Microbulbifer sp. GL-2: one gene and its partner. The protein of the gene in region 1 binds, or shares a complex with, the protein of each later gene. Links are inferred from orthologs where the notes say so. Each region holds a gene or a part of one and is shown on either strand. Other genes may lie near its edges.

What was found. Proteins that work in one complex are often made in the same cells at the same time.
Region 2: the proteins of dapF (region 1) and GL2_RS08615 are in contact, whole or in part, in a solved structure (PDB 5YGU), measured with the Escherichia coli proteins. The link is inferred for Microbulbifer sp. GL-2 from one-to-one orthologs.

The regions. Positions count from the first base shown.
Region 1 is NZ_AP019807.1:1,331,755-1,334,780, forward strand. The notes cover bases 54-3,006. They hold dapF (diaminopimelate epimerase), read left to right. Parts: upstream 54-1,091; coding sequence 1,092-1,922; downstream 1,923-3,006. Other genes in these bases: lysA (diaminopimelate decarboxylase), read left to right, coding at 54-972; GL2_RS05730 (DUF484 family protein), read left to right, coding at 2,048-2,785; GL2_RS05735 (hypothetical protein), read right to left, coding at 2,886-3,006. Outside these bases: more of lysA, read left to right, coding at 1-53; more of GL2_RS05735, read right to left, coding at 3,007-3,026. UniProt on the Escherichia coli protein: Involved in the succinylase branch of the L-lysine biosynthesis and in the biosynthesis of the pentapeptide incorporated in the peptidoglycan moiety. Catalyzes the stereoinversion of LL-2,6-diaminopimelate (L,L-DAP) to meso-diaminopimelate (meso-DAP).
Region 2 is NZ_AP019807.1:1,958,131-1,961,197, forward strand. What follows is about bases 1-2,994. They hold GL2_RS08615 (RNA pyrophosphohydrolase), read right to left. Parts: upstream 1,754-2,994; coding sequence 1,247-1,753; downstream 1-1,246. Other genes in these bases: ptsP (phosphoenolpyruvate--protein phosphotransferase), read right to left, coding at 1-1,153; GL2_RS08620 (HAD family phosphatase), read left to right, coding at 2,093-2,749; GL2_RS08625 (imelysin family protein), read left to right, coding at 2,805-2,994. Outside these bases: more of GL2_RS08625, read left to right, coding at 2,995-3,067. UniProt on the Escherichia coli protein: Master regulator of 5'-end-dependent mRNA decay.

The DNA of each region.
Region 1 (3,026 bases):
GATCCCTCTCGGGTAGTATTTTCCGGCGTCGGCAAAACTGCCAATGAAATGCGCCGTGCGCTGGAAGTCGGGGTGCATTGCTTCAATGTCGAATCCGAGGCGGAAATGCAGCGTCTGGAACAGGTTGCCGCCGAGTGCGAAACCATCGCACCTGTCTCCCTGCGGGTAAATCCGGATGTCGACGCTCAAACCCACCCCTATATTTCCACCGGCCTCAAGGAAAACAAGTTCGGCGTCGCAATCGACCGTGCATTAGATGTCTATATGCATGCGGCCAACTCCCCGCACTTGAAAGTGATCGGAGTGGATTGCCATATCGGCTCACAGCTTACCGAAGTAGCCCCCTTTCTCGATGCCCTGGAGCGCCTACTGATGCTGGTGGACGACCTCTCCAGTAAGGGCATACAGTTGGAGCACCTGGACCTGGGAGGTGGCTTGGGTGTGCGCTACCGGGGAGAGGAACCACCACCTGTAGCGGATTACCTGCAGGCGGTGATCGGGCGTATCGGCGAGCGCAATCTCGGCCTGATATTGGAGCCGGGGCGCTCCATTGCGGCCAACGGTGGCTTACTGCTGACCCGTATTGATTACCTCAAGCGCACCGAGGAGCACAATTTCGCCATTGTCGATGCGGCCATGAATGATAACCTGCGTCCAGCCCTTTATCAGGCCTGGCAGGATATAGTGCCAGTGACCCCCGATCACGGTGAAGATGCCATGTGGGACATCGTCGGGCCAGTATGCGAAACCGGCGATTTCCTCGGTAAGAACCGCGCCCTCGCTCTACGGCAGGGACAGCTGCTGGCCATGCTTTCTGCCGGCGCTTACGGATTCACCATGAGCTCCAATTACAATAGCCGCCCTCGCGCAGCAGAAGTTCTGGTCGACGGTGACAACACCTATCTGGTACGAACGCGAGAAACCTTCAGTGACCTGGTAAAGGGAGAAACGCCAGTACCGGAAAAAGTCTGACTCTTTGTGGCGAAATAGATGTCAAAATAACAACTTTGGTGCCGCTACTCGCAGGCAGCCCGTGTGGGCCAGAGAGACGCCAATATCGGTCAGATACAGAGAATCACTAGAGAAATGGAATGCGCATTAAATTCAGCAAGATGCATGGGCTTGGCAACGACTTTGTGATGCTCGACGGCATCAGCCAGAGGGTCAAACTGTCCCCCGATAAGATTCGCCGAATTGCCGATCGCTGCCTGGGCATTGGTTGTGACCAGGTTCTGCTTGTGGAGTCACCTCGCGACCCTGACGCAGATTTCCGCTATCGGATTTTCAACGCCGATGGCAGCGAAGTGGAAAACTGCGGCAATGGCGCCCGGTGCTTTGCACGCTTTGTGCGCGAACGCCGCCTTACCGGCAAGAAACGCCTGAAAGTGGAGACTGCTGGGGGCATGCTGCAACTCAAAGTCATGGATAGCGACCAGGTCAGCGTGGATATGGGCGCCCCAGTGCTGGAACCGGAACTGATTCCCTTTAACGCCGATCGCTGCGCCGAAAGCTATCCCATTGATGTTCGCGATGAGACATTTACTATCGGCGCCTTATCCATGGGCAACCCCCATGCGGTACTGCTGGTAGAGGATGTCCAAGAGGCTCCCGTGAACCAGCTGGGTCCGCTGATCGAAACTCATCCGCGCTTTCCACAAAAGGTCAATGTAGGCTTCCTGCAAATTAACTCCCGCAACGAAGCACAGCTGCGCGTGTTTGAGCGGGGGGTGGGCGAGACCCGTGCCTGTGGCACTGGTGCCTGTGCCGCTATGGTCTATGCGCACCAACGCGGGCTGGTGGATGATCAGGTGGAGGTCCGCCTGCCCGGTGGCAACCTGACAATTCACTGGAGCGGACCGGGTCAGCCGGTTACTATGACCGGGCCCGCGATCACGGTTTTCCACGGGCAAATCATTATTTGAATAACCTTGCGGGCAAGGTGGCGACTATTCGACCTCCCAGGGAGTTCTGTGGCGCCTGTCGATAGTGGGTCCTTACCCACTGGAGCTGTCAATTCACCTCGATCCCGCGCCAATGTGAATGGACCATGATGGAACAGACAGACGCCAATCAAAGCTCTGAAGAGATTGTCGCCGGCAGCCACAAGGAAATGCAGCGGGATGACAAATTGCTTGCGCGGCAGGTAGCCCGCTACCTGATGCAGAATCCCGAGTTCTTTCTCGACAGGATGGACCTGCTCGAAACAATCAAGTTGCCGCGGGATAATGGCAAGACCGTGTCACTGATGACGCATCAAACCAACTTATTGCGCGAACGCAATATTGAAATGCGCCAGCGCCTCGATCAACTGCTGCATAATGCCCGTGATAACGACCAGCTTTTCTTTAACAGCCGCCGCCTGATCCTGGCCCTGCTGGAGGCGCGAGACATAGGCGAAGCCACAGAAGCCCTCTACTCCAGCTTCGCAACCGATTTTAACGTTGAGTTCACCAGCCTGACTCTATTCGAACCCCTGCCCAGCGCCCGCAGCCTGGGCCAGGTCCGTTCCAGCTCCCACGCAGGCGCAGAGACAGCTATTGGCGGAATTCTTCGCAATGGCCGCCCAGTATGCGGAGCCCTGCGCCCCGCCGAGAGGGAGTATCTGTTTGGCGAAGGCTGGCAGGATGTGGCTTCTGCAGCCGTGGTCCCCCTATGCAACCAAATGGGGGTGCTCGCCGTAGGCTCATCCGATCCTCAATACTACCGCTCGAGCCTCGGTACCCTGTTTCTCTCCTATATCGGCGAGGTATTGGAGCGCCTGCTTCCCAGGTTTGTTAGTCGCTAAACCGGACTCTACTAAATCCATCCTACGGGACATCAAACTCAGGCCCCCAAAAAATAATATGCCGCCAACCAGGTAAGGGTGGCGGCAAAGCCCTGCTGTACTAAATAGGGCGGCTGCCGTATTTAGGCTGTGGTTTACGCGGGGGATCGGCGGTAACTTCTGGGTCAACCTCATTGATTGCCCCACCACCGGCGAGAAATTCCTCAACATCCGTGCTCAGTTGACTCCTGGCACGTTCACG
Region 2 (3,067 bases), 630 kb from region 1 along the record:
CGATAGTCTCGTAGGGCAGGTCCTGTACGCCCATGATGGCGGGCAGCCCCATGGCGCGGGCGATAATGGCCACATGGCTATTGGATGAGCCTTTGACGGAGACTGCGCCAATCAACTTCTCCCGCGGGACCTCGGCCAGCACAGCAGCGGTCAGTTCTTCACCCACGAGAATCGTGTTATCCGGGTAGTCGCGCTCGCTTTGCTGGCGCTGATGCAGGTGCGCGAGGACCCTGGACCCCAGGTCGCGCACATCGGCAGCCCTGTCGCGGAAATAGGAATCGGACATGGCTTCAAAGCGTCGCACATGCTCCAGCATCACCTCGGCCCAGGCTCTGGGTGCACTCAACTGCTGCTGGATACGGTCGCAGACTTCGACTGCGAGGGAATTGTCATCGAGCATACTGATGTAGGCATCGAACAGCGCACGCTCCTCGCGATTCAAGTCGCCCTTTAACCTTTCCCCAACTTCACGGATTTCTTCCCTGGCCGTGCTGAGTGCCTGCTGGAATAGTGCCAGCTCATCTTCGATATCCAGGCACAGGGAGTAGGGTACCGTGGCCAGGTTTGCCTGGGGCGTGACAATGTGGGCACTGCCTATGGCAACGCCTGGAGAGCCGGCGATACCGGAGAAGTGGGTTTCCTGACGTTGTCTGCGAATGGTGGCCAGCGTACCGGTAGCCTCCGCATGGGCAATCACTCCTGCAAGCTGCGCAGACAGTGTGACCAGAAATGCCTCCTCACCTTCATCGAAGCGGCGCTGCTCCTCCTGCTGGACAACCAAGACGCCGAGCACGACGCGGTGGTGGATAATCGGGGTGCCTAAAAAAGCACTGAAACGCTCCTCTCCGGTAGAGGGGAAGTACTGGAAGGCGGGGTGAGCTTCGGCTTTTTCCAGGTTGATAGGTTCTTCCCGGGTTACCACGTTGCCCACCAGACCCTCACCGGGTGCCAGGTGTACTTGGCCCACCGCACTGGGAAGCAGGCCGTCGGTGGCCATCAGGACATACTTACCGGACTGCTTGTCACGCAGGTAAACAGAACAGACTCGGGTGTGCATCACCTCGCGCACACGTCGCACAATGATTTGGAGCACCGCGGGAAGGTCCCTGGCGGTGTTAACTTCCTGAACGATACTGCGCAGAGATCCGAGCAATGGCCTGTCCTCGCCAGTCAACGGAGAAATTCATGGGTCCAGGGCCAGCCTGGAGCCAGGGGATGCTGGATGAAACGGGTTGCGAATGCCGGGTTATTCACCCTTGTCGCGCAGCCAGCGTCTCTCCAGCTGTAACTGTTGTGGTGCCAGCTCGGTCAGAGCGCGCCGGTAAACTTCGCGCTTGAAGGTGACCACCTTGCTCAGTGGGTGCCAGTAACTGACCCAGCGCCAGTGATCGAATTCGGGTTTGTAGCCATTGTCAAAGCTGATGGAAGACTCCTGCGCCTCCAACTTGAGCAAATACCACTTTTGCTTTTGTCCGATACACAGCGGTTCGGAGCGCCGGCGAATCAGCCGCTGTGGCAGGCGGTATCGCAGCCAGCCTCGGGTGCAGGCAATCAGGCTGACTTGATCGCGAGTGAGGCCTACTTCTTCGTACAGTTCCCTATATAGCGCCTGTTCTGGGGTTTCGCCCGGGTTTATTCCTCCCTGGGGAAACTGCCAGGCGTCCTTGCCACCTACCCGCCTAGCCCACAGCGCTTGACCGCGGGCATTCAGCACAATGATGCCGACATTGGGGCGAAAGCCCTCGGTGTCTATATTGCTGCTGTTTTCGCCACTCGGGCCCCGGTTGCGGTTATTGACCGCGGGGCTGTCGGTGCGATTTGATTGCTTGGCGGGCCTACGGCGGTTTCTTCTCCCGGCTTGTGCCGGCTTGCCGTCGCCCAAAATACCGTCCTCAATACTGTTGTGTGCTGCCGTGCGCTGCACTTACTTGTCCCGCATTGTTCCACAGAGGTGGATTTACAGCAATTCAGTGACGCAGTCCGTGTGATGCTGGCGAGTGCGGGGTAAAATTGCCTGTCGTTGTAATGACGGCGGCCTAACCTTGGCGGTGAAATACCCATAGGGAATCTATAGTTTACGGGGGAGTTGGTGGTGCAGCTGGCAATATTTGATCTCGACAATACATTGATCGGCGGAGACAGCGATCACGCCTGGGGTGAATTCCTGGTGGATCGGGAGCACGTGGACAGTGAGCATTACCGCTCGGCCAATGACCGCTTTTACCAGGATTACCAGCGCGGCGACCTGGATATTTTTGCCTACCTGGAATTTGCCTTGGAGCCGCTCTCGCAGATTTCTCGCGGCCAGCTGGAAAACCTACAAAGCGAGTTTATGCAGGAAGTGGTCAGTGAGTTGTGGCTGCCGGCGGCGCAGGAGCTGATTGGCGAGCACCGTCGCAAAGGGCACCACATTATGATTATTACCGCCACCAACCGCTTTGTGGTTGAGCCCATTGCCGCGCGCTTGGGAGTCGATACCCTGCTGGCAACCGAGCCGGAAGAACAGGGAGGTCAATTCACCGGGCGGGTTGTCGGTGAGCCCTGTTATCAGGCCGGCAAGGTATTGCGTCTGCGCCAATGGCTGGCGCATAACCCTGAATTTGAAAGCAGGGAAAAATGGTTTTATAGCGATTCCATCAACGACCTGCCCTTGTTGGCCGAAGTCGAACATCCGGTGGCAGTTGATCCCGATGCAAGTCTGCGTGCAGAAGCGGAAGCGCGTGGCTGGCCGGTTATCAGTTTGCGCTAGAGTCGCTGAATCGCACCGCCTGAACCTTTGCGACAATGGGAAAATGAGGAATTGAGTGAACGGATATAGCATTCGGCAACTGGCTGTAGCGCTGTTGCTCTGCAGCCTGGCTTTTGTATCTGGCTGCGAGAAGAAGTCGGCAGAGCCGCCCAAAGCCATTCGGGATGTGGCACCACAGCAGGTCAATGAGAAGGCCGCTTCGGATCTCTCCCTGGCGATCTGGCAGGCTGGGCAAGCCCAGGTTCTTCATACCCACGCTTCGGTGGAAACCTTGCAGCGAGCCGTAGAGGCTCTATTGGTGCAGCCGAGTGAGGACCA